DNA from 2 places in the Bacillus cereus group sp. BfR-BA-01383 genome. Region 2 is predicted to be linked to the other one. Evidence: a T-box and tRNA genes for the amino acid it is inferred to sense, from the RefSeq annotation. Region 2 holds a T-box; the other holds one or more tRNA genes.

Region 1 (21,000 bases), on a different contig from region 2:
AAATATATTCTTCTACTTCGTTAGCGATGCTAATTAAATCAATTTCAATACGACCGCAAGTTGGACAAGAGATAAGTGTTGCAGCATTAGAGGCAAGACCAAATGACTTTAATAGTTCGCGCGCAACTTTTACTTCTTCAACTGGATCAGCACTTAATGAAATACGTAATGTATTTCCAATACCTTTGCTTAAGATTGCTCCAAGACCAGCGGCACTTTTTACAGTTCCGGCAAATAATGTTCCGGATTCTGTAATACCTAAGTGTAATGGATAATCAAAAGCGCGAGCAGCTTTCTCGTATGCTTCGATTGCTAAGTTAACATCAGAGGCTTTCATAGATACGATAATATCGTGGAAGTCTAAATCCTCTAAAATTTTAATGTGATGTAGTGCGCTCTCGACCATACCATCTGCAGTTGGATATCCGTACTTTTCTAAAATGTGACGCTCTAATGAACCAGCGTTTACACCGATACGGATTGGAATACCGCGTTCTTTTGCTGCATTTACAACAGCTTCTACTTTATGGCGACGACCGATGTTACCTGGATTGATACGTACTTTATCAATGCCACCTTCAATTGCTTTTAAAGCAAGGCGATAATCAAAATGAATATCAGCAACAAGTGGAATGTTGATTTGTTTTTTAATATCAGCAATAGCATCTGCTGCGCGTTCATCTGGAACGGCAACACGAACAACTTGACAGCCAGCTTCTTCTAAACGTTTAATTTCAGCAACTGTTGCTTCAACATCATGTGTTTTTGTTGTTGTCATACTTTGTATAATTAATTCATTATTACCGCCAATTGTTAAATTACCGACTTTAACTGGACGTGTTTTTGTACGATGAGTCATTTCATTCACGAATAGATCGCTCTCCTTATAAAAGAAGTTTCTTATTTAGTCCCTCATATCAATGATAGTATACGTGATACAGGGCTATAGAAACCGAAGTGCTCGGTTTCACTTTTACTATTGTATCAGCGCCTTTATGTAATTGACAAGGATTAAGTGATTGCTTATTGATATAACGGGAATTTATAAGACTTTCCAATTTGTATTTTTGTAGCAGATGTACTTTTATTTAATTGTTTAAAGTCATCAATTACTTTTTCAATAGAAGGAATTTTTTTCTTATTAATTTGTTCTGTAATTGAAAGGACGGTTTCACCAGTTTTTACTTCGATTGTTTTATAGGCTACATCCGTTTCTTTTTCTGCTGCATTCTCTTTAATTTGTTTTGTACCTGTGTCTTCTTTTTTAATCGTTTGGGCAGCGGTTGTTTTTTTATATGAACTTAACATCGGTAAAGTGCCGATTTTTATATCGTAATAAAATATATAACAGAGAACAAGCACGAATAAGAATATACCTAATCTTTTCATATTCTTCACTCCTTTGCTAGGAATATATGCTTGTCCAAAAAAAAAATGCCTACTTAGGCATTTTTTTATCGTTTTTATTTTTCTTTTGGTTTTGGAACTTCTTTAATCGTTAAGTATAGAACGATTAAAACAACTGCGATATAAATGAACGTTGCCCCAGGTACGACGATCTTGAATAAATCCATAATCATAAAGAAGATTGTTGGGATTGTGTAGCTGTATGCGGTTAGTGTCCAAACTTGTTTATAAGATAGTTTGCGTTGACCGCCCATGGCAGAACCGATGAATGCAAGTAAAGTCACGCCTAAAAAAGTGATGAATAATTGGAATAGGTACACTAAAAATCCGATAACAAATAATAAAATTGGATAAATATTATCGAATAAAGAAATGAATTCTTGTAGATCTTTTTTCTCAAGGGATGCACCTAACAAATCGTTATAGGAATACGTTTGCGTTTGACCATTTCCCATAGAGACTACTTTATCTTTTAAAACAAATAAACCTGTTTTATTTTGATATTTTTCTAAGTCTGTTGAATTTGGATCAAATACGAAAAGTGCATTGCCCTCTTCTTTTTCAATAGGTTGATCAATATCTGCTTGTAGTTCGCCATTTTCAATTTTAAAATCAGGTAAATCTTTATCGATGACTTGATTTACCATGCTCACACCATCCTGGATCAAACTACCGTACAAGAATGTTCTTGGAATAGTAGTAATTAAGCAAAGTAGCATAATATACAAAATGGTTTTACCAATTTTTTGAAAACGGAATAGCGCCATATCTTTAGGCGAGTATATACTTTTTGCAAATTGGGTAAATATGGACATAGATTCACTTCCTTTATGTATGTATAAAATCATTGTAACGTACGAATCTAGGGAATCTCAAGTTATATTATATTTATATATAGTGGAGAGAACTGGATTTCTCTTTTATTAATTTTCTACTTTTAAAAGAGAAAAATACAATTGACACTTTTCTTTTGTATATGGTAAATTTATCTTACATTTCTTAAAGGATATATCCGATAGGAATTCAGTTATTTGATATGTTATTACATACATAATTGTGGACCCTTAGCTCAGCTGGTTAGAGCAGACGGCTCATAACCGTCCGGTCGTAGGTTCGAGTCCTACAGGGTCCATATCCATTTCATAAGTTTATTACGTTAGCAGGAAGCTTCCTTGTAGAAGGGAGCTTTTTTTTACGGAATATATGAGCATTTTAATTGAAAAGAAGTGGGAATTTTGCTACTTTAATGGTAGCAAGACAATGTGATCTATTTGTTTGCACCCTATGGCAATTAGGGTAGAATGAAGTTGTATGTCACATATGAGTGGCAATACATAAACTGGGAGGAATATAACAATGGCAAAACACGAATTACCAAATTTACCTTATGCGTATGATGCATTAGAACCTCACTTTGACAAAGAAACAATGAACATCCATCATACAAAACATCACAACACGTATATTACAAACTTAAACGCTGCTTTAGAAGGTCATGCAGAATTAGCTGACAAAAGCGTTGAAGAATTAGTTACAAACTTAAATGAAGTACCAGAAGCAATCCGTACAGCAGTACGTAACAATGGTGGAGGACATGCAAACCATACATTCTTCTGGACAATCCTATCTCCAAACGGTGGTGGACAACCAGTAGGTGAACTTGCAACTGCAATTGAAGCGAAATTCGGTAGCTTCGATGCATTCAAAGAAGAATTTGCAAAAGCTGGCGCAACTCGCTTCGGTTCTGGTTGGGCTTGGTTAGTAGTAAACAATGGTGAGTTAGAAGTAACAAGCACTCCAAACCAAGATTCTCCTCTAACTGAAGGTAAAACTCCAGTTATCGGTTTAGATGTTTGGGAGCATGCTTACTACTTAAACTACCAAAACCGTCGTCCTGACTACATCGGTGCATTCTGGAACGTTGTAGATTGGAACGTTGCTGAAAAACTTTACCAAGAAGCAAAATAATTGTATTAATTAAAGAAAAAAGCTAGGAGAATGCTCCTAGCTTTTTTCTATGCTCTCCTTTTACATAATTGGGCTTGTCTTTGGAAGACTAGAACATGAAGTAAAGGAGAGTTGTGTATGAAGTGGAAACATATAATTGGTGACGTTGAAGTGAATCGGGATTTAGTGTTATTGCTCCTCATTGGAGGTTTATACACGCTCGCAATTTCTTTATCGAATACGTTTGTTAACATTTATTTATGGAAACAAACACAAAATTATGTGAATCTTGGCTTGTATAATTTGGCCAGCGTTGTATTACAGCCTCTCACATTTCTTATAGGTGGGAAATTAGCGAAACGTATTGATCGCTCAATCTTGTTACGAATAGGCGTAGGCACGTTAGCTATTTTTTTTATCGTTGTTTTAGTGGCGGGAAAAAGCGCTTCTCACTATATTTTATTAATGGGGGCTCTCTTAGGAATCGGGTATGGTTTTTATTGGTTGGCATTCAACTTATTGACATTTGAGATTACAGAACCAGAAACAAGAGACTTCTTTAACGGGTTTCTTGGGCTTCTTACATCCTTCTCTGGAATGATTGGACCAATAGCAGCAGGATACACAATTTCACGTATGGAAAAATGGAGTGGTTATACAGTCATATTCTTTCTTTCATTAGTGCTATTTGCGATTGCTGTTGTTTTAAGCTTTTTTTTATCTAAGAGAGAATGTGAAGGGCGTTATGAAATCGTGCAAGTATTGAAAGAACGACGGATTGATAAAAATTGGGGAAGAATTACACGTGCTCATTTTTTTCAGGGGTTGAGAGAAGGAACATTTATTTTTGTTATTTCGGTATATGTGTATTTAGCAACTGATAGTGAGCTCGCATTAGGGAAATATAGCTTAGTAAATTCGGCTGTATCATTTGTATGTTACTACTTAGTCGCTCGTATGTTAAAGAAAGAGTGGCGAAAAAAAGCAATTTTGCTTGGAGGCATTATTTTATATGCGGTCGTATTTTTAGTTATATTCAATGTTACATATACAAAATTACTTATTTATGCAGCATGCATTGCGGTTGCTTACCCTATTCTACTCGTTCCATACGGATCAATGACATATGACGTAATTGGTAGAGCGAAAAATGCGAGAGAGTGGCGTGTAGAGTATGTAGTTGTCAGGGAATTATGGTTAAATGCCGGCAGAATTTGCTCCATTTTAAGCTTTTTGTGTGCTGTACTATTTTTTCCACCTGAAAAAAGTTTACCTTTTTTACTATGTATTTTAGGAGCTGGACATTTCCTTATTTATTTTGCGGTTAAAAATGTCAAATATGATGAGGGAAATGTGGGTAAAACAAGTGTTGTAGCGCAAGGAAACGCGCAAAATCAAACGGAACCAGAAGGTTAACTTCTCGTTTGTTTTATGCTAGAATAGAAAAAGATGTAAGACAGCAGTGAGGACACCTGTATGAAGGTGTCCCTTTCACATTACATAGCTGTTGGTAGAGGGGGTTTGTATGAGCAAGAAGCAGAAGCAAGCAAAGAAAAAGACCCACGTTCCTTTTCGATTAAACGTGTTGTTTTTTTGCGTATTTATAATGTTCTCCGCGGTTATTGTAAGGCTCGGATATGTACAAATTGTTCGCGGTGAGGAATATAAGAATGAAGTCGAGAAGAAAGAAAATTCAACGATAAGCAATCCTGTACCGCGTGGGAAAATATTTGACCGTTATGGGCGACCAGTAGTGGATAATGCAGCTGTTCGTACGATTACATTTACGAAAATGAAAGGGTCAACTGCGGAAGATCGCCAAAAAACAGCGACAAAGTTAGCAGATTTGATTGAGGTACCGATAGATAAATTAACAGATCGTGATAAAAAGGACTATTGGCTTGCTATGCATAAAGAGGAAGCTAAAGAAAAAATTACGAATAAAGATCGTCAAGAATTGAAAAATAACAAAATTGACGATAAAGAATTAGACGAGCGTCAACGAAGTCGTGTGACGGAAGAAGAGATGAATCAATTATCCGCAAAAGATTTAGAAATACTAGCGATTAGAAGTAAGATGGACGGCGGATATGCAATGACACCTCAAATTATTAAAAAAGATGCCACAGAAGAAGAATATGCGATTGTTAGTGAAAATCTAGCGACATTACCAGGTGTAGATACGAATGTTGATTGGGAACGAAAATATACGTATGATGATTTATTCCGAAGTGTTCTTGGCGGGGTGTCGACATCTGATGAAGGTTTACCGAGAGAAAAACTAGATTACTATCTTGTTCGTGATTATAATCGAAATGACCGCGTAGGGAAAAGTTATCTTGAGCAGCAGTATGAAGATAGCCTGCATGGTACGAAAGCAGAAGTGAAAAATGTTACAGATAAAGATGGTAATATTTTAGAAACGATTAATGTATCGCAAGGACAACGAGGTAATGATCTGAGTTTAACAATTGATATGGAATTGCAAAAGCGCGTGGAAGAAATTATCACCAAAAATTTATTGAAATATAAAGGGGGACAACCTCTTTTAGATCGTGCATTCGTTGTAATGATGAATCCGAAAAATGGTGAAGTTTTATCTATGGCTGGGAAGCAATTAGTGAATGAAAACGGTGAAACGAAAGTACAAGATTACGCATTAGGAACGATGACAAGTTCTTATCCAATGGGATCGACTGTAAAAGGTGCAACAGTACTTACAGGATATCAAACAGGTGCGATTCAACCAGGTACAGTTCAGCTTGATGAACCGATCGTATTAAAAGGAACGCCAAAAAAATCCTCTTGGAAGACAATGGGATATATTAATGATCTGACAGCGTTAAAAATGTCTTCTAACGTTTATATGTTTAAAACAGCAATGAATATTGCAGGTGTTCAATATGTGAGAGGTGGTACGTTAGATATACCACAAAAAGCATTTGATACGATGCGTTATTATTTTGGGCAGTTTGGACTTGGTGTAAAAACAGGTATTGATTTACCGAATGAATCTGCGGGCCAAATGGGTAAAGGCACTCAGCCAGGTTTCTTATTAGATTTATCAATCGGACAGTATGATACGTATACACCACTCCAATTAACGCAGTATATTTCAACAATTGCAAATGGTGGTTACCGTATGCAGCCGCAAGTTGTAAAGGAAATTCGCGAGCCAGCTGCGAAACCAGAAGAAGTTGGAAAAGTTGTTCAAGCTATGGAACCGAAAGTATTAAATCGTGTTGATATGCCTGAATCACAAATTAAACGTGTTCAAGAAGGATTTAGACAAGTGTTTAACGATTCAGGTGGTACAGCTACGAAATACTTTGCAGGCGCACCATATAAAGCTGCTGGTAAAACAGGTACAGCTCAAACTGTGTATGGCGGAGATAAAGAGATTGGTAGAAATGCAAAAGGTGAGCGCAAAGAGACATATAACTTAACAATGGTAGGTTATGCACCACTTGAAGATCCTGAAGTAGCATTTTCTGTTGTTGTACCTTGGGTAGATGATAAATCAGGTATTAACGGTTATATCAGTCGTGATATTATGGACGCTTACTTTGATTTGAAAAAGGAAGAAAATGGTGAAGCTCCAAAAGATGCAAAAGATAATAAAAATAAAAATCAAGATGATGAATAAAAAAGTTGTAAAAAAAGCACACTATCTGAAAAGATAGTGTGCTTTTTTTTATAGTTTATGCATATCGTGTAATGAATGTGGACAAGTATACAATATTGAAAAAAGCATGCGGCTTCACAAATGATACTTTTATATTGTGTGATAGGGGGATAACTGTTTTATGTGCTAATCCTTAGTGGGGATGAACAGCCCGCCACTGATTAAAGTTTTACTGTCTGTTGATTTTTGTGGAACTTTACAAAACTTTTACAAACAATTAAAACCGAATTAATAGTTTAGCAGTATTCTTATATCTGTAATCCTGTTATTTCCGGTTACTTCTAGGAGGAAGAACACGTGAAATGGATGAGTACATCGATTAAAGTTTTCATACTATCGACAATGTTCCTTTGTTTTGGCATGACTACTGCATTCGCTGTGAATGAAATGGGAGAAGTGAGAGTTGATGGATCCTCAACAGTTTTTCCTATTATAGAAGCAGTAGCGGAGGAATATACAAAGGCGCATCCAAACGTGAAAATTTCGATCAGTGTATCTGGAACAGGAGGAGGATTTAATCGTTTCAGTAAAGGAGAAGTAGATATAAATAATGCTTCAAGAGTAATGAAACAAGTGGAAGAAAATGAAATGAAGAAAAACTCCGTTCAGTTTACACCGTTTGAAGTCGCTTACGACGGTCTTACGATCGTTGTAAATCGTCAAAATCATTGGGTAGACGATATGTCAGTAGACGAGTTACGTCTATTATGGAGTGAAGATGGAAGAGAGAAGCGATGGTCACAAATTCATTCATCATGGCCACGTGAACAGGTGAAGTTTTATGCGCCAGGTGTAGATTCTGGTACTTATGATTATTTTCAAAATGTCATCTTACAAAAAAGTCGCATTGTAAAAAAAGTCTCTTTGTCTGAAGATGATCAAGTTATTATGCAAGGAGTAATGAATGATAAAAATGCCATTGCTTTTGTAGGATATGCTTATTATATGGCCAATCGAGATAAGGTGAAAGCGATAAAAGTAAATGGTGTATTTCCGACGAAAGAGACCATTCAATCAGGTAAGTATAAGCCTTTATCTAGACCGCTATTTGCTTATGTGAATGATGCATCTATCCGAAAAAAAAAGAATGTAGCAAATTATGTTGAGTTTATGATTAAGCATGTTGGAAACCTCGCTGAAGAGGTCGGATATGTAAAGTTACCAAAAGAAAAATATAACGAACAGCTACGAATGTTAACAGAAATAAAAAGGTAATGTCAGGGTGGAAAGGGGTTTTCATCTTTGGCTCATAATGACAAAAGTCAAATTACATTTTCTGTACAACATTTGATTGAAAGAAATACAAAACAAAGGAAAAAAACGCAACGAATCAATCGAATCGTTCCGTTATTACTAAAAGTGATTGCTAGTGTGTCTATTGTGACAACACTTGGAATTATTTTCACACTCGCAAATGAAACAATCATGTTTTTTCAAAAAATATCATTATACTCCTTTTTGACGGAGAAAGAATGGTTACCTTTTTTTGAAAATCCTAAATTCGGTATATTACCACTTATATGTGGGACAGTCCTTGTAACGGCAATTGCAATGTTTGTAGCAATTCCGATTGGTTTAGCTTGTGCCGTATTTTTAAGCGAATATGCTTCAAACGGTGCACGGAAAATATTAAAGCCGATGTTAGAACTATTAGCAGGCATTCCGACAATTGTATATGGATTTTTTGCATTAACAGTTGTCACGCCACTTTTACAACGAATGATACCAGATTTACAGTTTTTTAATGCGATTAGTCCAGGGATTGTGATTGGATTTATGATGATACCAACAATTGCGTCTCTGTCTGAAGACGCGATGAGAGCTGTAGCGAAAGGAACGAAAGAAGCTTCGTTAGCGCTCGGAGCAACTCGCTTTGAGATGGTAAAACAAGTAGTATTTCCTTCGGCTTTTACGGGCATTATGGCAGCGATTATATTAGCGGCTTCCAGGGCAATTGGTGAAACGATGATCGTTGTAATTGCAGCGGGATCCACACCAAATGTATCGCTCAATCCGACACACTCGATTCAAACGTTAACAGCTTATATTGTGCAAGTGAGTTTAGGTGATGCTCCGCATGGAACGCTTACTTATTACAGCATGTATGCTGTGGGTGCAACGTTATTCCTATTTACTTTTATAATGAACATCATTTCGCAGTCTATTATGCGCCGTTTTAGGAGGATGACATAATATGCGAATGTTGAATCATAAAAAAATACAAGAAAATATGGCATCCCGTTTTTTAAAAGACCGAATTTACAAATTGTTATTTTATATAGCAATTTTGTTTTCAATAGTAATACTGTTTATTTTGCTTTTTCAAATTTTTGAAAAAGGTATAAGTTATCTTTCCATAGATTTTTTTACAAACTTTGCTTCACGTAATCCGAGAGAAGCTGGGATAGTTGCAGCTTTGTCAGGAACAATATTATTTATGAGTATTGTTATACCCGTCTCGTTTATATTTGGAGTCGGAACTGCGCTTTATTTAGAGCAATATGCGAAGGAGTCTATATTTAAAAAGGTAATAGAAATTAATAATCAAACGTTAGCAGGAGTACCTTCCGTTGTATTTGGATTACTCGGCTTAACTATTTTTGTATATGCTCTTCATTTAGGCGAGAGTATTATTGCGGCGGCACTGACGATGAGTTTACTCGTTTTACCGACAGTTGTTGTAGCTAGTCAAGAAGCAATCCGATCTGTACCAAGTTCATTATTAGAGGCTTCTTACGGATTAGGTGCTACGAAGTGGCAAACAATGTATCAGGTTGTATTGCCGGCAGCTTTCCCAGGAATTATAACGGGGTGTACGTTAGCCATATCAAGAGCAATTGGAGAAGCGGCACCACTGTTAGTTATCGGAGCGCTTGCATTTGCAAATTATGTTCCATTTAGTATGTTTGATCGGTTTACAGTTTTACCAATTCAAATTTTTAATTGGATGAGCAGACCACAAGAAGAATTTCAGTATGTAGCAGCAGCTGGGATGATTGTTTTGCTAGGGTTGTTGCTCTTTATCAATATATTTGTCTTATGGTTACGAAATCGAAAATAAGTTGGAAGTGGATGAAAGGGGAATTCAAATGGTAGCAACAGTAGTAAATGTACAGGTGAAAAATGAAGAGAAAATCGAGACTGCGCCAAAGAAAGTAGTATTTGATACGAAAAACTTAAATTTATGGTATGGAGAAGACCATGCTTTAAAGGATATTAACTTAAGTATTCATGAGAATGAAGTTACAGCAATTATCGGCCCAAGTGGTTGTGGTAAATCAACGTACTTAAAAACACTCAATCGTATGGTAGAGTTAGTACCTATCGTTCGAACTACAGGTGTAATTGAATATAGAGAACGCAATATATTTGATAAATCATATCCAGTTGAAGAATTACGAACGCATGTAGGAATGGTATTCCAAAAGCCAAATCCATTTCCAAAGTCTATTTATGAAAATGTAGCGTACGGCCCGAAAATCCATGGTATTCGTGACAAAAAAACATTGGATGAAATTGTTGAAAAAAGTTTACGTGGGGCGGCAATTTGGGATGAGTTAAAAGATCGCTTGCATGATAATGCATATGGTTTATCTGGTGGACAGCAACAACGTTTATGTATTGCACGTTGCTTAGCAATTGAGCCAGACGTTATTTTAATGGATGAACCAACATCGGCGCTAGATCCAATCTCAACATTAAAAGTAGAAGAACTAATTCAAGAGTTAAAGAAAGACTTTAGTATTGTTATCGTAACGCATAACATGCAACAAGCGGCACGTATTTCAGACAAAACTGCTTTCTTCTTAAGTGGAGAAGTTGTGGAATATACAGATACAAACAAATTATTTACGACACCTTCAGATAAGCGAACAGAAGATTATATTACAGGTCGATTTGGTTGATATCGTTGCAAGGATAAGAGTAAATGCCCTCTTAACAGAGGGCATTTCTTATTTTAATAGGGAAGTATACTTCTCCTATCTTAAGGCTTTACTACAGGCATAAGAAGCTAGGTAGGGGATTTATATATAATGGCACATAATATTGAGGGGGAAGTAACAATGGTAAGAGAGCAGTTTCAATGTGATTTAAAAACGTTGCAGCAAAAGGTGATTGAGCTTGGTGAGTTAGCGAGGGAAGCTTTATTGATTGCCATGGAAGGCCTTCGTAAAAGGGATGTAGAGAAAGCGTTAGAGGTTATAGATGGTGATTATCGTATGGATAATTTAGAAGAGGAAATAAATGATCTTGCGCTTATGCTTATTACGAAGCAACAGCCTGTGGCAAGTGATTTACGAAGAATTTTTATTTCAATTAAAACAGCGACAGATTTAGAGCGTATTGCAGATCATGCTGTTAATATTGCAAAATCTACAATTCGTCTTGGGGAAAAAGAAGTGACAGTTAGTTTGCAAAATCTTGATGAAATGTTTGCGATTGCTCATAAGATGCTAAATTTAGCATTGGAAGCATACGAACAAGAAAATTTAACTATTGCTAAACAAATTGCTGAAATGGATGATTCAGTTGATGAAATATATGGAAAGGCGATCCGTGAATTTATATCTTCAATTCCGGGGCAACCAGAAGCAATTACACAAATTACACAATTATCCTTTGTGGCGAGATATATTGAGCGTGTAGCAGATCATGTTACAAATATTGCTGAGAATGTATTTTATTTAGTAAAAGGTAAGCATTACTTATTAAATGAATAAATAAAAAAGCAGGTGAGACATCACCTGCTTTTTTTAGTCAAAACATGACAAAAAAAGCTCGTTGTTTCCTTTAGTTTATGATGATAAGATGTATCATAATGTAATCGAAAAATGAGTACGTATATGTTGGCTACGTAGTAAGTTTTATTTTACCAAGTTAATCGTAAGCGCTTTCTTTTTGCGGTTTAAAAGATACATTTGTATAGATAATCTTAATCAGAGTTTTTCCGTAGTGATGTTTCGTTAAACAATCAAACTTATACTGCTAGTTAATGCGGGGTAGATAATATACATATCGTATATGGAGTTACTGAACATTATATAAGTGGAGGCTGAAGTATATGAAGGGGGTTATTTTAGCTGGAGGAAAAGGAAGACGCCTTAGACCATTAACATGTAATACTCCAAAGCCGATGTTGCCATTATTAGAAAAACCGGTATTAGAATATAATATTGAATTATTACGCCGGCATGGTATTCGTGAAATTGCAATTACAGTTCAATATATGAGTACGGCCATTAAGCAATATTTTGGTGATGGAAGCAAATGGGGAGTAAATTTGTACTATTTTGAAGACTCTCCTCCCCTTGGAACCGCAGGGAGTATTAAACAAGCGGAAAAATTTTTAGATGAAGCATTTGTTGTGATAAGCGGGGATGCATTAACTGATTTTCAATTATCAGAAGGAATTACGTTTCATAAACAAAAGAAAAGAATGGTAACCATGTTTGTGAAGGAAGTAGAAAACCCACTCTCATTCGGTTTGGTTGTAATGAACAAAGAACAAGAGGTTATACGATATATAGAAAAACCGAGCTGGAATGAGGTAGTCTCAAACATTGTGAACACAGGAATTTATATTATGGAGCCAGAAATCTTTTCTTACATACCGCCCCAAGAATTTTTTGATTTCAGTCAAGATGTGTTTCCATTATTGGCAAATAAGAACGCGCTATTTGCATATTTGTCAGAAAGCTATTGGTTAGATATCGGTACATTTGATCAATATCGACAAGCGCAATTTGACTTGTTAACGAAAAAATTACAAGTACCTATTCCCTATACGGAAGTATTACCAATGGTATGGATGGGAGAAGGTGTAACGATTGGGAAGGGAACGAAAATTCATGGTCCTTCTTTTATTGGAGAAGGAGCAACGATTGGTGCGGGAGCTGTAATTGAGCCTTATTCTATTATCGGAAAAAATAGTATTATTTCAAGTTATTCTCATCTTCAAAAAAGCATTGTTTTTGCAAATACGCACATTGGGAAGTATTGCGAGCTATTAGAAACAACAATAGGAGAGCGCACAATGGTTGAAGATGATGTCACACTGTTTCAAAAAAGCATTGTAGCGGACCATTGTCATATAGGGAAAAGTACGGTAATTAAGCAAAAAGGAAAACTATGGCCTTATAAGGCTATTGATAGTCATTCGGTTGTAGGATCGGCTGGTGTTCAAGAAAGTGAAAAGAGTGCAGGATGGTTACAAAAAAGTCGCATTGTAGGAAGAGGCAATGTTGAGATTACTCCTCAATTTATTGTGAAAGTTGCGATGGCGTATGGATCTCTTTTTGCAAAAGGGGAAAGTATATTAATTGGAAGCCAAGAAAATATTGAGACAACTTCTTATAAAAATTTATTCCTTCATGCTATCCATGGTATCGGGATTCATACGATGGAATGCAAGGAAATGAACGAGTCACTTTTTCAATATAGCATTCAGAATTTGCAATGTGCAGGTGGGGTTTTCGTTCAAGTGGAAAATGAACAAGAGGTTGTTATAAAGTTGTACGGTAAGGATGGGAGGCTGTTAACGTATAAGCAGCAAAAGGCGATAGAACAAGTTTATATGTCTGAGTCGTTTTATTACGTATGTGAGAAAGAAATGGGACGAAATAAGCTGGTCCACGTTTCTTTAAATGATTATATAGAAGCTGTATTAGAGCACATTGATATTGAGAAAATACAAAAACAGAAGTTTCATCTTTTAATTAATAAGAGAAATGATATGTTACAACATTTACTTATGCTCTTTCTGCAAAGGCTTGGGTGCACAGTTACATGGATTTATGCAGGGGAACAAAAAGATCATGTGAAAGCTTTGATGAAATCAAGTAAAGCAAATATGGCGCTTATGTTTTCTGAGCAAGGAAATTATTTTGAGTTATATGACAATCATAGTAATATTTACCAAGGGACAGATTTTGAAGAAGTAGATATTCCAGATTTATTACTTGAATCAGCAGGAAATATTTACCCTATGTCTTTGAAATTAGGAGAATGTTACCTTCTATTTTATACGCATGATGAAAAGAAGTCTTTTCAAGTAAGATGGAAGCGAGATATTTTATATCGAATTGGAAAATTATTCGAGTTAATAGCACTGCAAGGGAAAACGTTTCGTAGCATAGTAGAGCAATCACCGCCACTTTATTTACTGTATGATGAAGTTGTCTGTTCATGGAACGAAAAAGGGAAAGTGATGAGGAAATTATTGGCTGATATGGAAAGAAAGGAAGAAGCGATATTTGAAGGAGTACAATTCAAACATGCAGAAAAAGAGTGGTCTTATATCGTTTCTGACACAAAACAACCAAAATTTTTAGTGTATTCACATGCTAGAAATCCAGTGATAGCAAGGGAAAACATGAAAAATCTTATAGAAAAAATTAGACAATATCAAAAGGTGTAGAATTTTTATTTTAAAAGTGGTATTATGGTATAGTCTGATTTAAGTTATTAGTACTGGAGGGAAATAAGAATGCGTGTGAATATTACTCTAGCATGTACAGAATGCGGAGATCGTAACTATATCTCAAAGAAAAATAAACGTAACAACGCTGAGCGTATCGAGCTTAAAAAGTATTGCAAGCGTGACAAGAAGTCTACGTTACACCGTGAAACAAAGTAAGCAGTAGGAATATTTTCCTACTGTTTCTTTTTTTTATTCGATTCCTATGTGAAAAGTGATACACTATCATCGTAGAGTGAAGTGTCACTGTAAGGGGGAAAATGTGTGAAAGAAGAGAAAATACGTTTGCGTAAACAAATAATAGAGCACATGAATTCTTTATCAGAAGAACAGTATACAACTTTATCAGAGCAAATTGCAGTTTCGTTGTATGCGCAAAAAGAGTGGGTTGAAGCTAAAACAATTGGAATCACTCTTTCGATGGAACATGAAGTGAATACATATCCTATTATCGAAAAAGCTTGGGAAGAAGGAAAGAAAGTTGTTGTTCCGAAATGTAATAAAGGGACAAGAACAATGTCCTTCCGTCAAATTAGTAATTTTGATGAATTAGAAACCGTGTATATGAATTTACGTGAACCGATTCCGGCGTTTACGGAAGAAGTGGATGCGGATGAAATTGATCTTCAAATCGTGCCAGGCGTAGCTTATACAGAGCGAGGAGAACGGATTGGATATGGTGGGGGCTATTATGATCGTTATCTTTTGCATTATAAAGGGAAAACGCTATCATTAGCTTATGATTTTCAAATGGTAAAATATATTCCAGTAGAGCCATTTGATAAAAATGTAGAAAAAATTATTACAGAAAAAGGAACAATTGTTATAAATGGGCTTGTATAGACAAATAAAAATTGACGAGGCTTTTTCTTCTTGATTATAATAAAATATGTGAACGTTTTCTTATTATAATTTTTTATAGTAAGTGAGCATAGAGGGTGATGAAATGGCATCTATTTATGATATTCAGCAATTGCTAAAGAAATTTGGCACGATTATTTATACGGGTGATCGAATTGCAGATTTACAATTAATGCAAGATGAATTGCGTGAATTAAATCAATCACAGCTAATCGATCCACAAGACTATCAAACAGCTTTATTTTTATTGAAGCAAGAAATTCAAAAAGAGCTAAATAAGAATTAGATAAAGGTAGGTAAGCAACATGGAAGAGAAATGGTTAGTTGGTGTTGACCTTGGTGGTACAACGATTAAATTAGCATTTATTAATGTGTACGGTGAAATTTTACATAAGTGGGAAATCCCTACAAATAAAAATGAGCAAGGCAAACATATTACACTTGATGTGGCGAAAGCTATTGATAAAAAGTTAGAAGAGTTAGGTGAATTAAAAAGTAAGTTAATAGGTATTGGTATGGGAGCTCCTGGTCCTGTACATGTGGCATCAGGAATGATTTATGAAGCGGTTAATTTGGGATGGAAAAATTATCCGTTAAAAGATTTACTAGAAGTAGAAACAGGATTACCTGTTGTGATTGATAATGATGCAAACTTAGCAGCGCTTGGTGAAATGTGGAAAGGTGCTGGTGAAGGAGCAAAAGATTTAATTTGTATGACACTTGGCACGGGTGTTGGTGGCGGTGTAATCACTAATGGTGAGATTGTACACGGTATAAGTGGTGCTGCTGGTGAGATTGGACATATTACAGTAGTTACAGAGAACCCTTTCCCTTGTAATTGCGGAAAGTCTGGTTGCTTAGAAACAGTAACATCTGCAACGGGTATTGTGCGCGTTGCTATGCAAAAAATACAAGAAACTAATAAAGAGAGTCTTTTACGTTCTATGTTAGCAGAAGAAGGGCGTATTACATCAAAAGATGTATTTGAAGCGCATGGACAAGGTGATGAGCTAGCAGGCGAAGTAATAGAAAAAGTAGCTTCTTATTTAGGATTAGCTGTAGCGAACCTTTCTAGCACGTTGAACCCAGAGAAAATCGTTATTGGTGGAGGCGTGTCTAAAGCTGGAGATGCACTATTAGAACCAATTCAACGTTATTTCGAGCAATATGCTTTCTCACGCGCTGTAAAGAGCACAAAGTTAGCAATTGCGACACTTGGTAATGACGCAGGTGTTATCGGAGGAGCTTGGCTTGTAAAAAAGCACAAACACGAAGCGAAGATGATATAAGTTGTGAAATATGAAAAAAGGAAGGGGAGACCCTTCCTTTTTTGTGCAAAATCTTGATGAAGAATAGCATGTAAATGAATTAAGCTGCTGGAGGGTACCCGTTATATAGAACGGTCATAATCGTAAACCATCCGAAAACGAGTACAGTTGCAATTGCAAAGCCGCCCGCGAAAAAGTTCTTCTCGCGAAGTGTTCTAAGCGTAGCAAATACAGCTAACAGAGTGACAAGCGTAAAAATAATAACAAGGCCCATACAATATCCTCCTCTGTCTACCCATTCCTTAATATGAGTTTTTAGAATATTTACTCTTTTATATTGTACATGTTTTAAAAATGATTGTCGAGATAGCATCCTTTCTTTTCCTCAGAGAAAGAAATGTTGTATCATTAAAAGTAAGTTTAATAACTGGAGGAGATTTTCATATGAAATGGACACAAATGCCGTTAGGCCCATTACAAACAAATGCTTATATTTTAACGAACGATCAAAATGAGTGTATTATCTTTGATCCTGGTCATGAAGGAGAAAAGCTCGTTACATATTTACAAGAAGAACAATTAAAACCACTCGCGGTCTTATTAACACATGCTCACTTTGATCATATTGGTGCTGTCGATGCGGTACGAGACGCTTTCCATATTCCTGTATACGTACATAAAGAAGAAGCAGACTGGCTAGGAGATGCAACTGTAAATGGCTCTCAAATTTTTATGATGAACCGCAGTATTACAGCGAAACCAGCAGATCATATTATCGAAGCAGAAGGTACGTTAACAATTGGTTCATTTAGTTTTGAAATTTTTGAGACGCCAGGACATTCTCCAGGAAGTATTTCTTATTATTGTAAAGAGGCGAATGCGGTGTTCTCTGGAGATGTATTATTCCAAATGAGCATCGGAAGAACGGATTTACCTGGTGGAAGTTTTGCTGAATTAATTGGAAGTATTGAAGAGAAATTATTTGTATTACCAGATGAAACAGCGGTACTATGTGGACATGGTCCTGAAACAAGCATCGGTTTTGAAAAAGAAAATAATCCATTTTTACAATAAGGAGTCATTATGGGGATGGAGCTCATTTTAAGAGAATGGATGGGAAAAGAAAAGGATTATTCAATTTCATATAGTACGTATATGAACCTCGTATTGTATACAGAAGGACATGGATATTATATGAAGGAACATGCAAAGATTGGAAGGCAAGGGGATTTTTTTACAAGTAGCAACGTATCCTCTGTTTTTGCAAAAACTTTTGCTAAGTTTTTTATTCGTCTTGTTGAAAATGGAGAAGTTGCTTCGAATATTTGTGAGATTGGCGGAGGAACAGGAAAGTTTGCTTATGACATTTTACAAGAATGGAAGCAATTATCTCCGGAAACCTTTATTGATTTAAACTATTCAATGATTGAAGTGAGCCCTTTTCATAGAAAATTACAGCAGGAGAATCTTCGCTCATTTGATAATGTGTCGTACTATACATCTTATACTGAAATGGGAGAATCATTTGAAGGGATCCTTTTTTCGAATGAGTTATTTGATGCATTTCCTGTTGAAGTAATTGAGAAGAGAAATGGCATGCTGTATGAAGTGCGTATTACGTATACAGAGGAAGGGAAACTTGCAGAAGTATGTAGACCGTTAGAACAAACGATTGGTCGATACTTATTGAAATATAATATTCATATGGCGGAAGGGCAACGTTTTGAAGTGCCGATTGCGATGGAAGGATATATAAAAGAAATTGCGAAATGGTTTCAAAAAGGTATATGTATTACAGTTGATTATGGCTACACAAAAGAAGAATGGATGCATCCTGCTCATTACGAAGGGAGTTTGCGAGGGTATTATCAGCATAAGCTAATACGTAATCCTCTAGCGTATCCAGGTGAAATGGACCTTACTACTCATATTCATTGGGATGAGCTGAAGGAGATGTTTAGCCTGCAAGGAATGAGTATAGTATGGCATAAGAAGCAATCTGAGTTTTTGTTAGCTGCAGGAATATTAGAACAGCTTACGAGTCATCAAGATACGAATCCTTTTTCTGAAATTCAAAAACAAAATCGAGCAGTTCGTTCTATGATTTTGAACGGAGGGTTAGGGAGTGCTTTTGATGTTGTTATACATACAAAAGATATGCAGAATTTACAATTGAATCAATATTTAACAGTATGAAAAAACAAGACACAGTATATTGCTGTGTCTTGTTTTTTCATACGACTTATGTAGCATTGTATATTTTCTCTCATGATATATATTTATATTAAAGATATGAGATGAAAAATATAGAATACGTTCTTTTTCTCTGTCTATTAGTCCCTAACCTAATAATACGCGAACGAGTTGAATAATTGTTTCATTTTCTACTTTGTAGTAAATTTCTAATCCTTTTCTTTCACTAGAAACGATTTTAGCACTTTTTAACTTTGCTAAATGCTGTGAAATTGTAGATTGTGGCATGTTTAAGCCTGTGTACATTGTAGAAACGTTGCTTGGGCCACGTTCAATTAATCCTTTTACAATACATAAACGAACAGGATGAGCAAGCACTTTCAATAATTCTGCATTGCTTTCATATAGTTCTATTTCTTTTTGAAAGGTTTCTAACATGTTCTTTTCCACCTCCGTGTGAGCTGTTATACCATACTATACATACCAAAAAATTAAAGAAAAGAAAACAGTTGTTGCAGAAAAAAAGTCCTAAAGTAAAGAGATTGTAAGAAAAGAGACCCTGATGTAAATAAAATAGATAAATTTGTACGGTTTTGTAAAATGACACTTTTGGGTGAAAATTTTGATGCGTTTTAAAAATTGAAAGATATAGATATATTTGTAACACAATTTTATCATGATTTTCTTATTCTTTCAAATGAATATACAAAATTTTTAAAATAATATGACAAAGGAATTGTAATGATATATATAGAATATAAAACAGGTTAAAAGAAGCCCAATGTAATCAGCTTCTTTATGATGATAATGAGACACTTGAGTGTAGCTGCTAAATCTTAGAATGGTCCAGTCATGAGTTATTTATTCTAGAGCCCATCTTTTATCAACTTTAAAAATCTGTGGTTCCATATATTCTCATAAAAATCAATTGTCTCTTTTGCGGACATAAATGGATTGTTTAACGTAGAGGTTGTTTTCTGCCCCATGAAGTTTTCGTATCCTAGTCCGTGGGCAAATTTAATAGTAGCATCCATGCAGTATTCTGTTTGGGCACCACAAAATTCAATACGATGTACAGACAATTGATCTAAAATCTCTTTCAAGTTTGTTTTATAAAATGAATTTGCATGTGTTTTTCTTACAAAAAAATCTTGTTCTTGAACATCTAGATCGGTATGAATAGCCCAAAGTTCTTTTTCGGGTACTAAATCATCATCACAATGTTGAACAAAAATGATTGGTTTATTTGATTTTCTGTATGAAGAAATTCTTTTATTTACTTTTGTAAGCAAGTTTTGTAATTCAAATAAATGCTCGCCGCTATAACATACCCCATTTTGTAAATCGATAACGATTAAAATATCTGCACAAGTATCCATTATTTTTACCCCTTTTTATTTCTTAATATATCAATTAATCCATTACTTGGAAATAGATGATGTGCTTTTATTTTTTAATGAACTATACAAAAAGAAAAAACATTAAAATGAATATGCTAGACAGCATAAAAAGAAGATATGAAAACTTAATTTCATATCTTCTGTTCGTCCTATGCATTTACAGGTTCTTCTACGTAAGAAAGGGCATTTTCAAAATCAGATATTAAATCGTTAACATTTTCAAGACCGACTGATAACCGGAGTAATGAATTAGAAATCCCTCTTTCATCACGAGCTTCTTGAGACAGTGCCGCATGTGACATTTTAGCTGGATAGGAAAGAATAGATTCGACAGCGCCTAAACTAACTGCAAAAACAGGTAATTTAACTTTGGATAAAAATTGGCGGAGAGCATCTTCTGACTGCAAAGTGAAAGATAGGACAGCACCGGCTGATGTGGCTTGGGACTGTTGAATATGAAAGCCGAGATGTGTTTGTAATCCCGGATAATAGACATTTTTAACTTTAGCGTGCTCTTGTAAATAATGTGCAATTTTATTGGCATTTGTAGCTGAATGTTCAAGACGTACATGCAATGTTTTTAGACCGCGAAGCACGAGAGAGCAATCTTGAGGTCCTAAAATAGCGCCAAATGCATTTTGTAAAAATCCAAGTTTTTGAGCGAGTTCGGCATCTGTTACGACCGCTAATCCGGCAGTAACATCACTATGACCAGCAATGAATTTTGTGGCACTATGAAGAACGACATCGGCGCCGAGATCA
Region 2 (13,146 bases):
AGTGTATGCTGTGACGGTTGTATTAAAAGAAGGGTTACGGTTACTTGGGGTGGAGGCACCTGAGGAGATGTAAAAATGAGCATAATCATTATGAACTTAGTAGTAAACTGACAAACCGGGTCTAGTATGAACCTGGTTTGTTTTTTTATTGATATATAATTTTTTTGCAAAATCAATTAAAATCTTTTTAGAGAGGGTGATTCATATTGATTCGAACTTTTATTTTACAAATTCCTTGTCATAGAAGATCGGAAAGAAGCTTTATGAAATTACAAAAATACATACCTTTATGTGCGAGATGCACAGGTATGTTTATTGGGTTCTTTATGTTTCCAATATATTTTTTTATAGTGCCTTCGTATACTCTTTCATTAGTGTTAGCATTTTGTGCTCAAATTCCACTACTTATCGATGGATTCACCCAAAAGTTGAAATGGAGAAGCAGCACAAATTTGCTAAGAGTAATTACCGGTATATTAAGCGGTAACGGTATGGGATTACTCATTTCATCTAGTATTATATGGATTTTATCTTAAGGCATATACTAACGGAGGTAACTACTTACATGTTCTGGATCTACTTAATTCTAATTTTTATTTCAGGGGGAAGTGGAATAGGTTTTATTATTCAAAACAAGTATGCAGAAGCAATAATAGCTTTTGTTATTTGCGCACTAATGATTGTGCTACTGTATTATTATCTTAAAAGAAACAAAAGAAAGAGAAATTCAGATTGTGGCGATTTAGACTGTACGGATTGTTTAGATTGTGATTGTACTGATTAAACTTCTAATTGTCTATCTTTCTTCCAAATAAAAAAGGCTAGCGTATCGTTAACAATGCACTAGCTTTTTTTACTTTGAAATTTTAAGAATAGTGTAGGAATACGGTTATTATATAGAGAACTTTAGTTTTGTATATAAAAGGAGGCGTTAGACTTGGAAACGTATGATTGGAACAGTAAACTAACATATTTAAAAAATACGAGAGAATTATATTATAATGATGATTATTTAAGATTTCTAGTGAATTCAGTTTGGAAGATTTCTGAGCCAGTACATATTGTTGATTACGGTTGTGGATACGGCTATTTAGGCCTAGTATTGTTGCCTTTACTTCCAAAGGGCTCAAAGTATACGGGTATTGATAGCGGGGAAACATTAATAGCTGAAGCGCGAGAGTTATTTCGTTCACTTCCATATGAATCAGAATTTATTGAAGGGAATGCTACAGAAATTGAATTGAAAAATAAATACGATATAGCAATCTGCCATGCCTTCTTATTACATATGAGTTCACCAAAAACGATGCTAGAAAAAATGGTACATTCAATTAAGGATGGCGGTAAAGTAATCTGTTTTGAACCACATTGGATTTCAAATATGTCTTCCTACGTATTAGATGGAGAGAATCAATCAGAAATTATCAGGCTAGGTGCTTTGCAGAAAGTATTTGAAAGAGACACACAAAGAAATGGTAAGGATGGAAATATCGGCATGAAAATACCGCTGTATTTAAGTGAATTAGGCGTGAAAAATATTGAGTGTAGAGTGAGTGATAAAGTGAACTTTTTAGACTCTAAAATGCATCATAATGATAAACATAGACTGTATCATTCATTAAAAGAAGAGGGAATAGCGGGCAATCCAGGAGATAAACAGCTATTTACAGAACGTTTAATGGCAAGAGGATTAGCATATGATGAAGCATTAGCTCAATATGAAGCCGAGTTACGATTTTTTAAAGTATTTCATATACATTCATCTTTAGTATATGCTCCGAATATGAAAATTACATTTGGTGAAATAGAATGTTAAAAAGTAGCGATATGATTAGGATTGCTACTTTTAATATATGGAATCATGAGAGTTTTTGGGTTGAGAGATTAGAAGCCATTTGTGAGGAAGTTCGAAATATTTCCCCGCATATTCTTGCTCTACAGGAAGTTAGAAGTTGTGTTACTTATGAATCAAAGAAAAATGTTGCGCAGTATATAGCGGATCAAACTGGATATCCGTTTTGTATATTTAAAGAGTACCCCGATTCTCCAGATGAAGGACTAGCCTTTTTAAGTAAAACCCCTATATTAGCTGAAGAAGCTATTTGGGAAACAGATATAGAGGAATCGGATTATTGTGCCATTCGAATCATGTTTAAATATAAAGGGTACAAGTTTGGAATAACGAATATTCATTTAAATTGGAAATCTAGTAGGATAAGACAAGAACAAATGAATACTGTGAATAATTGGATTAAAAACAGCGTTAGTGATTATGAATTATTATGTGGTGATTTTAATGATGATCCATATTCAATGGTGCATCAATACTTAATTAGCAAGCATTGGATAGATGTAGCTCAGTTCAAAGAAGATCAAGAGAACATGATAGCTCAACCAACTTTAGATTATAAAAAGAATCCGAATTTAAAAGGCGATGTAAAGCAAGAAAAAAGATACGATTGGATTATGATACAAGAAAATGACTCATTTGAAATTCCCACAATTGAAAAGGTATCTATACTTGGTGATACATCACTAACTTCATTTGGCGTGTTTCCTAGCGATCATTACGGTGTTTTTGCAGATTTGAAATTTGATAAATGAAAAAATATCACTTAATGTTGGCAAGTCGATATCATCATCTCATCGCTAATATATTTGAATTATCGCCGATATAATTTCATGTACTAATTTCAAATTCAAAAAGATAAGATCTTCATTTTTGTTATTCCATATAATCAAACAAAATACGAAGAAAAACAATTGTTTTTACTATATTCTGTTATAAATTCGAATAACATTAAATAATACCACTCATTATAAGAGATTATAGTTGAATACCTACAATATGATGTGTAAAATCTAAGCAAGTAGCAGTATAAAGTGAAACTTTAATCAGTGGGGGTTTTGTTCAGCCCCACTGATTATTAGCCCACACCAATCGGGCGTTTACGCGCAGCCCGACTCCCACCTAACTTCTTTGCTCCAGCGGGATTTTGAGGTTGAAGTTTTACTGCCCGCAAATAGCAGTATAAATATAAATTCGAGGTGAATGCATGCTAGATTTTAAGCAGTTAGAAGCTTGTTTAAAAGACAAGAGATTTGTAGATGGATTACAGGAAATAAATAAAGAAATTTCATATATAAAAGAAACGAATACTTTATCTTATGTGAAAAATTGGCTTGCTAATATTTCTTCACATGAGGAGTTTGATATATTAATTCGCCTTACTGATGAAGGTCTTATGCACCAATACAGTTCATTCCTCATTCGCTACGCCTATAAAAAATTCCCAAATATGAGAACGCTCTCTTTATATTGTGACGAGCTAATTGATGAGCGGAAAATTCTTGAAGCAGAACAGTTGTTAAAATCGTCTTTAGAAAAGGTAAATAAAGAAGAAATAGATGCTGATTTTTTAGCGAAAACATATTTTACGTTAGTACGATGTCTGTTAGAAATGAAACGAAATGAAGAAGCGCTAATCTATATGCAAAAAGCAGAGGAGTACAGTAGACGTGCAGTCTTTGATAAATGGGGCTACGTCTATATGCATACAGGTGAATGGGAGAAGGCAGAGGAACAATTTATAGCTGGCATGCAGCATAAAGATTGTGAAGAACTATCCACATATTTATTATCACAGTTATATGCGAATAAAGGGGAACAAAAACGTGCATTACAGCTAATTGATGATGCAATTGTAAAGTTTCCACAAGTACCATATTTTCATTTTGAAAAGGTAAAGTATTTATTAGATTTAGGGCAATATGAAGAGATGTTAGCGGTAATGGATAACATTAATCATCAGCTTCCTTATCATGCTTATGAAGCTTACTTTGTACATTTACGTGCAGAAGGGCTGTACAAAATGAATAAACTTGTAGATTTACAAGTGCTATTAAAAAAAGAAAAAACTTTAAAAGAGTCTTTATATCATAATTTAGAAAAAAATCCAGATGGAAAAAAGGTACACTTACCGATAGTTCCAATTGTACAAAAGGATAATTATTGTGTTCCGACAAGTTTAGAAATGATGTTGCAAATATGGGGAGAAAAACGTACGCAGGATGAAATAGCAGAGTTTATTTTTGATATGACAGGTTCGAAGTTTTCAGATACAGTTTCTTATTTAGAAGAACTAGGTTATGAATACCGTTATTTTAAAGGGAATGAGGAAAATTATAAGAGACTGATTGACCAGGGGATTCCTGTATTATTAAGTATAGACATTGAACATGCTTCACATGTGCAAGTACTATCTGGATATGATGATACGTTACAAGCTTTTTATGTTCAAGATCCGAATTTTATAGAACCAGTTCTTGTGGAATATAGTAAATTGCAAGAGAGATATCGTTACACAGGTTGTTTAGCGATTACGTTTGTTCCGAAAGAAAAGAAGGAGCAACTAGCATTTTTAAATGAAGAAGAAAATCGTTATTTTAAATCTATTTTTTCTCTTACGGATCATTTAGATGAACAGGATAAAGAGGGAATAAGTAAATTAGTAAGATTTTTAAAAGAGACGAGTGAAAATCCGAATACGTGGTTATATACGGTTAAGCACTTAGATGTTGAAGTGGATAAAGAGTTTATTCTATATTGTATAGAAAAGTTAACGGAAAAGTTTCCGAACTCGGATTTTGTTGAATTGCATGGTGCACAATGCTTTATTCGTCTTCAAGAAATGGAGAAAGCTGGGCAAATGCTGGCAAGTGTTGAGAAGAAAAATAACCGTGCTTTATATCATTTGATAAATGGAAGGTATGCATTTGAACAGGAAAAGTATATAGAAGCGATTTCAAGTTTTCGTTCATCATTGCAATTGGATGCAGATCAGCCGATTGCATGGAGTTTTCTCGCTTTATCCTATATGTATATCGATCAATCTGAAAATGCGTTGCAGTTTTCTCAAGTTGCTTTAGAGCGTAGTCTTGAAAGGTTCACTTTAACGAATCACGGTTTAATATTAATCGACTTAGAAAGATATGAAGAAGCGTATGAAATCTTTAATGATTTGTTAAAAGAGTATAAAAATGAGGCGCATGTATGGTATGAGCGAGCGAGATGTGCACATCAATTAGGGAAATTACATTTAGCGATAAAAGGGCTTAAAGTAGCGATTCATTTGGATAGTAATGCATCTTACATTTATACGAAACTGTCGGAAATATACGAATCAGATTTGAAGGATGAGGAAAGTACGAAAGAAATTTTATTAGAAGGCATTGAGAATTGTGATGATAAAGCACCTCTTTACGTAAGGTTAGGTGACTATCATTTTCAGAATGATAGTTTGGAAGAAGCAGAAGTATTGTATAAGCGTGCTTTAGAAGAAAATAATGAAGATGTTTATTCTCATTTCGGACTTACTCAAGTCTATATGGCAAAAGAGCAATATAGGGAAGCGAAAAAATATATTCTCAGTATCGAAGAACAAATTGAAAAGAGTCAAGATTTCCTTATGAATGCAGGAATGGTTTTATGGGATGCAGAGGTTGAACTTGGTGGAAATGAGGAAGAGCTAAAAGTAGCATTGGCTAAATTAGAGAGTGGTATAAAGCAGGGAGATTATAATGTAGCAAGTGCGTTAGATGAATATGTAAATCGAATTAAAGGAACGGTGTTTGTACAACGAGGTATAGCATTTTTAAGAACGTTACAAAAAGAAAGAAATGAAGTAAGTGAATACAGTTGTTATACAGGTATTTTATATGAATCTATTGGACAGTACGGTCAAGCGATGAAAAGATATAATAAGGCAATAGAACAAAAGAACACGGCATTACCTTATTACAGAATTGGCGAAACACTCATGGCATTAGGGCAATTGACAGAAGCAAAACAAGCGTATGAAACATGTTTAGAACTTGATGGAAATTTCGTTGGTGTACATTTACAGCTTGCAGAAATATACGAAAAAGAAGAAAATCGTTCAAAGGAACAAAGTCATATGGTTCAGGCGATGAAAGAAGAACCATTGCATATAAATATGGAATACTTGGCGCAGCTTTCAGTAGAAGTAGGATTACAAGAAGAGCTGCTAACGGAATTAGAACAGTTAGCAGAGGAAGTGCCTGAAATATGGCGATTAGATGCGATTGCATATGTATATGGAGCAATGAATGAAATAGATAAGGAAAAAGAACAAATTGAGCAAGCGATACAATTAGATGGTGAACATACGGAAGTTCTATATCATTATGCGAATGTATTGGTGAAAAAAAGAGATGCAAAAGCGATGGAAGTTGCAATGAAAGTAATGCAACAAGATATAGGTAATGAACGTATTTTTGATGTTTATGTAAAAGCAGTAGAACAGCATAAGAAATTGTCTAGCATACGAGATTTTCTTCATACATTACAAGTGAAAAAAGCAGAAAAAAGTGCTGCGTTTATGTATGCAGCAGCTGCGGTTACGGAATGTTGGATTGTGCGTCAACAAAATGAACAACCGAAAAAATCTATATTTACGAGAGCTTTTTATCGTATGAAAAATCGCGCGAAAGAAATTTCAATGATTACAACAATCATTGATTTATATGAAATTTCGTTAAAGTTAAATCCGAAAAATAGTATGGCAGCGCAGCGATTTGCACTATTCTACGAGAATGCAGCGATGAATAAAGAAGCGATAGAAGTTTTGCAAACAGCGATAGAAAATAAATGGGATTATGAGGTAGCAAAGCAACTTGTAAATCTTTTCATCGAGTGTGAGGAAGAAGGGATGTTACGAGATGCTCTAGAGTTAACGAAGCAAATGGTCCGAGAGCTACCGGATGATTATGATACTCTTCTTTTGCAAGCACAAGTATTCCAGAGAGCTGGAGAAGAAAGAAAAGCAGAAAAAATATGCTTACAATTAACGGAAAAAACACCGTTTGTAAGTAGAGGATTCCTTGTTTTAGGAGAAATGTACCAAAGTCAAGAGAGATTTGAAGAGGCAATTCATTTATTAGAAGGTGCTTCTATACATCATTCAAATGAAACGGCAATTCTTCTTTCTTTAGCATCTTCGTATCATGGGGCTGGACAAACGATACAGGCAGAAAAAGTAACGAGTGAAATATTAATTGTTGATGCAAATAATTTGTTAGCAAGATATGATCATGCTTGTTACTTAGCGCTTTTAAACAGAAATGAAGAGGCTAAAAAAGAACTTGAAATTGTACTTCGTGAAGATGAAACGGGATTCTTTGCTGAGCTTATCGAGGAGGATGAAGATTTAGCAGGAATACGAGAACTTGAGAAGTAACTGTATAGGAATAGTTAAAAAAGGGCATAATTAAATATATATTTCGAATTAGTTGACAATTAATTGTTGAATAGCATAAAATAACTTTTAATAAAGTATACAAATCTGAAGACGAGAAAGAGTAAAATAGTGAGCTGTTCTCCAGAGAGCCGGTGTATTGCTGAAAGCCGGTGTGCAGACGTTATTTGAAAATCATCTCCGAGGAGCCGTGGCTGAACATAAGTAAGCCCGGACGGATGTCTACCGTTACAAAAAGAACGCGTATGTTAGTACGTTGCTAAGTGCTATTAGTGAAAAGCTAATAGAATTAGGGTGGTAACGCGGGTAAACCCGTCCCTACTTCATAGGGACGGGTTTTTTGTGTGCTTTTTTAAAAAATTCAAAGGAGTGATTGTACATGAAAAAAGTAGATGTAAAAGAGTCAGCTGTAGGGAGAGAAACACGTATTCGTAAGCAGTGGAACGAACAACGTATTTTCGAGCAATCAATTCAGAATCGAGAAGGTGCACAATCTTTCGTATTTTATGAAGGACCACCAACAGCGAATGGACTACCACACGTTGGTCATGCGCTCGGGCGGGCGATTAAAGATGTAGTAGCAAGATATAAAACGATGGTCGGCTATAAAGTATTAAGAAAAGCGGGCTGGGATACACATGGTTTACCTGTAGAATTAGGTGTTGAAAAGCAACTCGGTATTTCGGGTAAACATGAAATTGAAGAGTACGGAATTGAGCCGTTTATTAAGAAGTGTAAAGAGAGTGTATTCACATATGAGAAGCAGTGGCGTGAATTCACTGAAAGTATCGGTTACTGGGTAGATATGGATGATCCATATGTTACTTTAGAAAATCCATATATCGAAAGTGTATGGCATATTTTAGGGACGATTCATGAAAAAGGCTTGTTGTATAAAGGGCATAGAGTTTCTCCATATTGCCCAAGCTGTCAAACATCTCTTAGTTCACATGAAGTTGCACAAGGGTATAAAACAGTAAAAGATTTAAGTGCAACGGTTAAGTTTAAAGTGAAAGATAGTGAAAATGAGTATTTCCTAGGTTGGACAACAACGCCGTGGACGCTTCCAGCGAATGTAGCACTCGCTGTACATCCGAATATGGAATATGTTAAAGCAAAACAAGAAGATCATGTATACATTGTTGCGAAAGAACGTGTACAAGATGTATTAAAAGAAAACTATGAAGTATTATCAGTTCATAAAGGCGAAGAATTAGTAAACACATCTTATACAGCACCATTTCCGATGAAAGAAGTTACAAATGGTTACCGTGTCATCGCAGCTGATTTCGTAACGGCAGATAGTGGTACAGGACTCGTTCATATTGCTCCAGCATATGGAGAGGACGATTATAAAGTCGTTCAAAACGAAGGATTATCTTTCTTACATGTTGTAGATGAAAAAGGTGAGTATACGGAAGCTGTACCATTTTTGAAAGGTAAGTTTGTAAAAGATTGTGACGTTGATATCGTACGTTATTTAGCGAAAGAAGGGTTGCTATATCATAAAGAAAAGTATGAACATAGCTATCCACATTGCTGGCGTTGTGATTCACCACTACTTTATTATGCAGGAGAAAGTTGGTTAATCCGAACAACTGCAATTAAAGATACATTTTTACAAAATAATGATTCTGTTACTTGGTATCCAGATCATATGAAACATGGACGATTTGGTAAGTTTTTAGAAAATATGGTGGACTGGAATATTAGCCGAAATAGATACTGGGGAACGCCATTAAACGTATGGGAATGTGAGAGCTGCGATCATCAATTTGCGCCGAAAAGCATTGCTGAATTAAGAAAGCATAGCACGAAAGAAACACCTGAAGATTTAGAATTGCATAAGCCATATGTAGATGAAGTACAAGTTTGCTGCGGAAAATGCGGAAGTACAATGAACCGTACACCAGAAGTAATTGATGTTTGGTTTGATAGTGGTTCCATGCCGTTTGCACAATATCATTACCCATTCGAAAATAAAGAGTTATTTGAAGAACAGTTTCCAGCAGATGTTATTGCAGAAGGAATTGATCAAACGCGCGGCTGGTTTTATAGCTTATTAGCAGTATCAGCACTATACACTGGAAAAGTACCGTATAAACGAGTATTATCACTCGGGCATGTTTTAGATGAAGAAGGACAGAAAATGTCTAAAAGTAAAGGCAATGCACTAGACCCTGTGGATTTAGTAGAGAAATTTGGTGCAGATGCGCTAAGGTGGGCTCTACTCGTTGACAGTGCTCCTTGGAATGCGAAGCGTTTTTCTGAAAGAACAGTACTGGAAGCAAAATCGAAATTTGTAGATACGTTAGTCAATGTGTATAGCTTCTATGTTTTATATGCAAATTTAGATGAGTATAATCCGAAAGAAACATATGATGTTAAACGGACGAAATTAGATGAATGGGTATTATCAAGACTTCATAGCACAACGAAAAAGGTAAGAACAGCACTTGATGATTATCAGTTTACGAATGCAGCTCGTGAAATTGCGGCACTTGTAGATGAAGTGAGTAACTGGTATGTAAGACGCTCACGTAATCGTTTTTGGGAATCTGGTATGAATGCTGAAAAGGCAGCTGCATATGAGACACTTCATGAAGTACTTGTAACAATTAGTAAATTAATTGCACCATTTACACCGTTTGTTGCTGAAGATATTCATTTGAATTTAGAAGGAAGAAGCGTTCATTTAGAAGATTATCCAGCTGTAAATGAATCACTACTTCAGCCGAAGTTAGAAGCGGAAATGGATGCTGTTTTACAAGTTGTTGAGCTAGGAAGAAGTAACCGTAATCAACATTCTTTAAAAGTAAAACAGCCATTATCAGAACTTGTATTACTTGAGCATAAAGAGAATGATATCGATTGGGAACCTTATCGTGATATCGTAATGGATGAGCTAAATGTGAAAGCATTCCATGTTGAACTAGATGAAACGAAGTACACATCATATCAATTAAAGCTGAATTTTAAAACGGCGGGGCCCAAGTTCGGTAAGAATGTGAATGCAGTAAACGGCTGGTTAAAACAATTATCACAAGAAGAAGTACAAAACTTTGTTTCAACTGAAAAAGCAGTATATGAAGCTGCATCAGGAGAAAAAGTAGTCGTAACGGCTGAAGATGTATTGGTAGAGAAAGTTGCGAAATCAGGATTCTCTAATACAACTAACGGACAATATACGGTTATGTTAGATACAAATGTAACGGAAGAATTGTTACAAGAAGGGGTAGCACGTGAATTCATTCGCGCCGTTCAAGAATATCGTAAACAGTTGAATTTACCAGTTAATTTACGAGTGGATGTTATTCTTGATACAGAGCAAGAACTACAGAAAACGTTAACGAATCATAAAGATTTGTTGGAGGAAAACTTGCTCGTCAAGCAATTTACATTTAGTCACTTAACGAATGAAGACGATGAAATTTCCTTAGGTGAGACAAAAGTCCGTATTAAATTAAGCGCGGCTAATTAAAGAAAAAAGGAAGTTGGAATGATTCCAACTTCCTTTTTGTATGACTGGAAAAGAAATATATTTCTAAAGTATTGTTTTCGTTTTACACATAAATATTGAGAAAATTTCACTTACCCTAAATGGAAAGGTAATAGAATTGCTCATATAGAATTACTCGTAGATTCACTTTATTTCGTTACTTGTGGACAGTAATAGCCTTATAGGAATGGGGTAAAGGTTTCAATTTATTAGGGGGAGTGGTTCTATGTTTAACAAAAAAATGGTGGCAATGGCAATGACTGTACCATTAGTAATGGGGACAATTTCTACTGTTTCAGCACTTGAAAAACAACAACAAGTAAAGCTAGAAGCGTATTCGCCGCAAAAGAAAGCAATTGAATATTTAAAAGGACATGCTACGGAATACGGATTAAAGCCAGACCTTTCCGATTTACAATATATTTCTACAACGGATACGTCAGTAGCTTCATATGTTCGGTTCCAGCAAGTAGTCAATGGTGCTCCTGTATTTTCAAAACAAATAACAGTTACTATTAATGGACAAGGGCAAGGAGTACTTGCTGTGTCGGATTACCAGCCTGTTCAAAATGTGAAGGAAATAACGAAAAAGATTAGTGAAAAAGAAGCAGAACAGAAATCAATGGCGTATGTTGGAGGGGAAAGTGAGCAAAACTTATGGGCTCCTACAGAGAAAGAATTCGGATATATTATTGAAGAGGGAATCGCTATCCCAGTATACAAAGTTTTAGTCCATTCTAATAAACCTTTCGGTGCATGGGAAACATTTGTTGATGCGGAAAATGGGAAGCTAATAAAAAAGGTTGATATAAACCGAAAGGCAGAAGGAACAGGAAAAGTATTTTTACCTAACCCAATTGTATCTAGTGGTAGTTTAGCTGGGTTAAAGGATAATAAAGATGCAGATTCAGCGGCTTTAACGAATCAATTGAAAACCGTTACTTTAAAAGGGTTAGATGGTACAGGATTTTTAATTGGAGAGTATGTTACGATTTCTTCAAAAGCGAAGACAAAATCTACAAATTTACAATTCAACTATACACGCGCAAATGATAGTTTTGAAGATGTTATGTCGTATTATCATATTGATACATTACAGCGTTACATTCAAGGATTAGGCTTAAAAAATATTAATAACCGTTCCATTAAAGTGAATGTAAATGGTACAACTGATGATAACTCATTTTATTCACCATCAACGAAAGCATTAACATTTGGTACTGGCGGAGTAGATGATGCGGAAGATGCGGGTATTATCGCACATGAATATGGACATTCGATTCAAGACAATCAAGTACCTGGCTTTGGAAGTTCAGCAGAAGGCGGAGCGATGGGAGAAGGGTTTGGAGATTTCTTAGGCGCTACTTATGAAGATGCGGTATCAACGACAGGTTACGGAAAAGCATGTATTGGAGAATGGGATGCGACTGCGTATTCTAGTTCAGATCCGACATGCTTACGCCGATTAGATACGAATAAAGTGTATCCGAAAGATATAACGAACGAAGTGCATAATGATGGGGAAATTTGGGCACAAGGCCAATACGAAATGGCACAAGCCTTTGGCCGTGATGTAGCAACAAAAATTATTTTACAATCACATTGGTCATTAACGCCAAATGCAAAATTCCGTGATGGAGCAAAAGCAATTAAGCAAGCGGATGCTCTTTTATATGGCGGACAACACGCTGCTGATATCGATCGTATTTGGGCAGCAAGAGGAATTAGTACGAATTAATATAAAAAAGTCGTGGCATTTTATAAGCCACGACTTTTTTATTTTTCTAAGAACTGGTATGAGTAAATTAGGTGATATCAATGATAGTGTGAATATATCCACATTCCATTTACTTTTTTGTATCTTTAAAAACAAAATGCTCTTTAAATTTTCTAGACTCAACTTTTTGACCGTTTCTCATCGAGCGGAAAGGATGTTCTTGCCATGTAATGATCACGTCAACCTCATCTGCTTTTGTAGAAACAGGGAAGTTAGCATGTCTGAATCCAGTTTTTCCGCTTGCTAGTCGACTTTCTTCTAGGGAAAAGAGTTCGTATTTGGTTTTCATATTTGGTTCATTACGGAAGACTTCAACTTGTACGTTATATACTTCGTTTTCTCCAACATTCGTTACTGAAAATTGATATGTTTGAAATTCATCTTTTTTAGCTTGAAGCATATTCTTGCTTATTTTTTTCGGTTCAGCAATATTCACTCGCCATTGATCAGAATTTTGAGAGATTGGTAAAGATTTTGGTGAATAGGCGTATGTTTCATTTACTACAATTAGGCAAAACAAAAGGAAGAAGAAACTAATTGCTTTTTTCATATGTATACCTCCGTTACAATTTTGATATTAATATGTGTGGGAA

The links. The T-box of region 2 lies ahead of ileS (isoleucine--tRNA ligase). A T-box ahead of a tRNA ligase gene usually reads a tRNA of that ligase, here a tRNA-Ile.
Region 1: it has a tRNA-Ile gene. The T-box ahead of ileS (isoleucine--tRNA ligase) is inferred to sense a tRNA for this amino acid. The anticodon was not compared.

What each region holds. Positions count from the first base shown of each region.
Region 1 is NZ_JAKUFP010000001.1:282,899-303,898, reverse strand. It holds gene ispG (flavodoxin-dependent (E)-4-hydroxy-3-methylbut-2-enyl-diphosphate synthase) at 1-859, opposite strand, end outside; gene MR065_RS01745 (hypothetical protein) at 1,024-1,389, opposite strand; gene yqgB (protein YqgB) at 1,464-2,222, opposite strand; tRNA gene MR065_RS01735 (tRNA-Ile) at 2,466-2,539, shown strand; gene sodA (superoxide dismutase [Mn]) at 2,764-3,375, shown strand; gene MR065_RS01725 (MFS transporter) at 3,493-4,770, shown strand; gene MR065_RS01720 (peptidoglycan D,D-transpeptidase FtsI family protein) at 4,880-7,000, shown strand; gene MR065_RS01715 (PstS family phosphate ABC transporter substrate-binding protein) at 7,337-8,254, shown strand; gene pstC (phosphate ABC transporter permease subunit PstC) at 8,282-9,232, shown strand; gene pstA (phosphate ABC transporter permease PstA) at 9,234-10,100, shown strand; gene pstB (phosphate ABC transporter ATP-binding protein) at 10,129-10,944, shown strand; gene phoU (phosphate signaling complex protein PhoU) at 11,104-11,760, shown strand; gene MR065_RS01690 (sugar phosphate nucleotidyltransferase) at 12,102-14,456, shown strand; gene rpmG (50S ribosomal protein L33) at 14,526-14,675, shown strand; gene MR065_RS01680 (5-formyltetrahydrofolate cyclo-ligase) at 14,781-15,359, shown strand; gene MR065_RS01675 (YqgQ family protein) at 15,463-15,663, shown strand; gene glcK (glucokinase) at 15,683-16,666, shown strand; gene MR065_RS01665 (DUF2759 domain-containing protein) at 16,746-16,919, opposite strand; gene MR065_RS01660 (MBL fold metallo-hydrolase) at 17,090-17,719, shown strand; gene MR065_RS01655 (class I SAM-dependent methyltransferase) at 17,729-18,841, shown strand; gene MR065_RS01650 (ArsR/SmtB family transcription factor) at 18,986-19,276, opposite strand; gene MR065_RS01645 (cysteine hydrolase family protein) at 19,705-20,217, opposite strand; gene metC (cystathionine beta-lyase) at 20,388-21,000, opposite strand, start outside.
Region 2 is NZ_JAKUFP010000005.1:183,713-196,858, forward strand. It holds gene argS (arginine--tRNA ligase) at 1-73, shown strand, start outside; gene MR065_RS07750 (DUF2085 domain-containing protein) at 207-536, shown strand; gene MR065_RS07755 (hypothetical protein) at 566-784, shown strand; gene MR065_RS07760 (class I SAM-dependent methyltransferase) at 938-1,816, shown strand; gene MR065_RS07765 (endonuclease/exonuclease/phosphatase family protein) at 1,810-2,604, shown strand; gene MR065_RS07770 (bacteriocin-processing peptidase family protein) at 3,057-7,259, shown strand; T-box leader at 7,359-7,600, shown strand; gene ileS (isoleucine--tRNA ligase) at 7,657-10,758, shown strand; gene MR065_RS07780 (M36 family metallopeptidase) at 11,003-12,514, shown strand; gene MR065_RS07785 (hypothetical protein) at 12,624-13,103, opposite strand.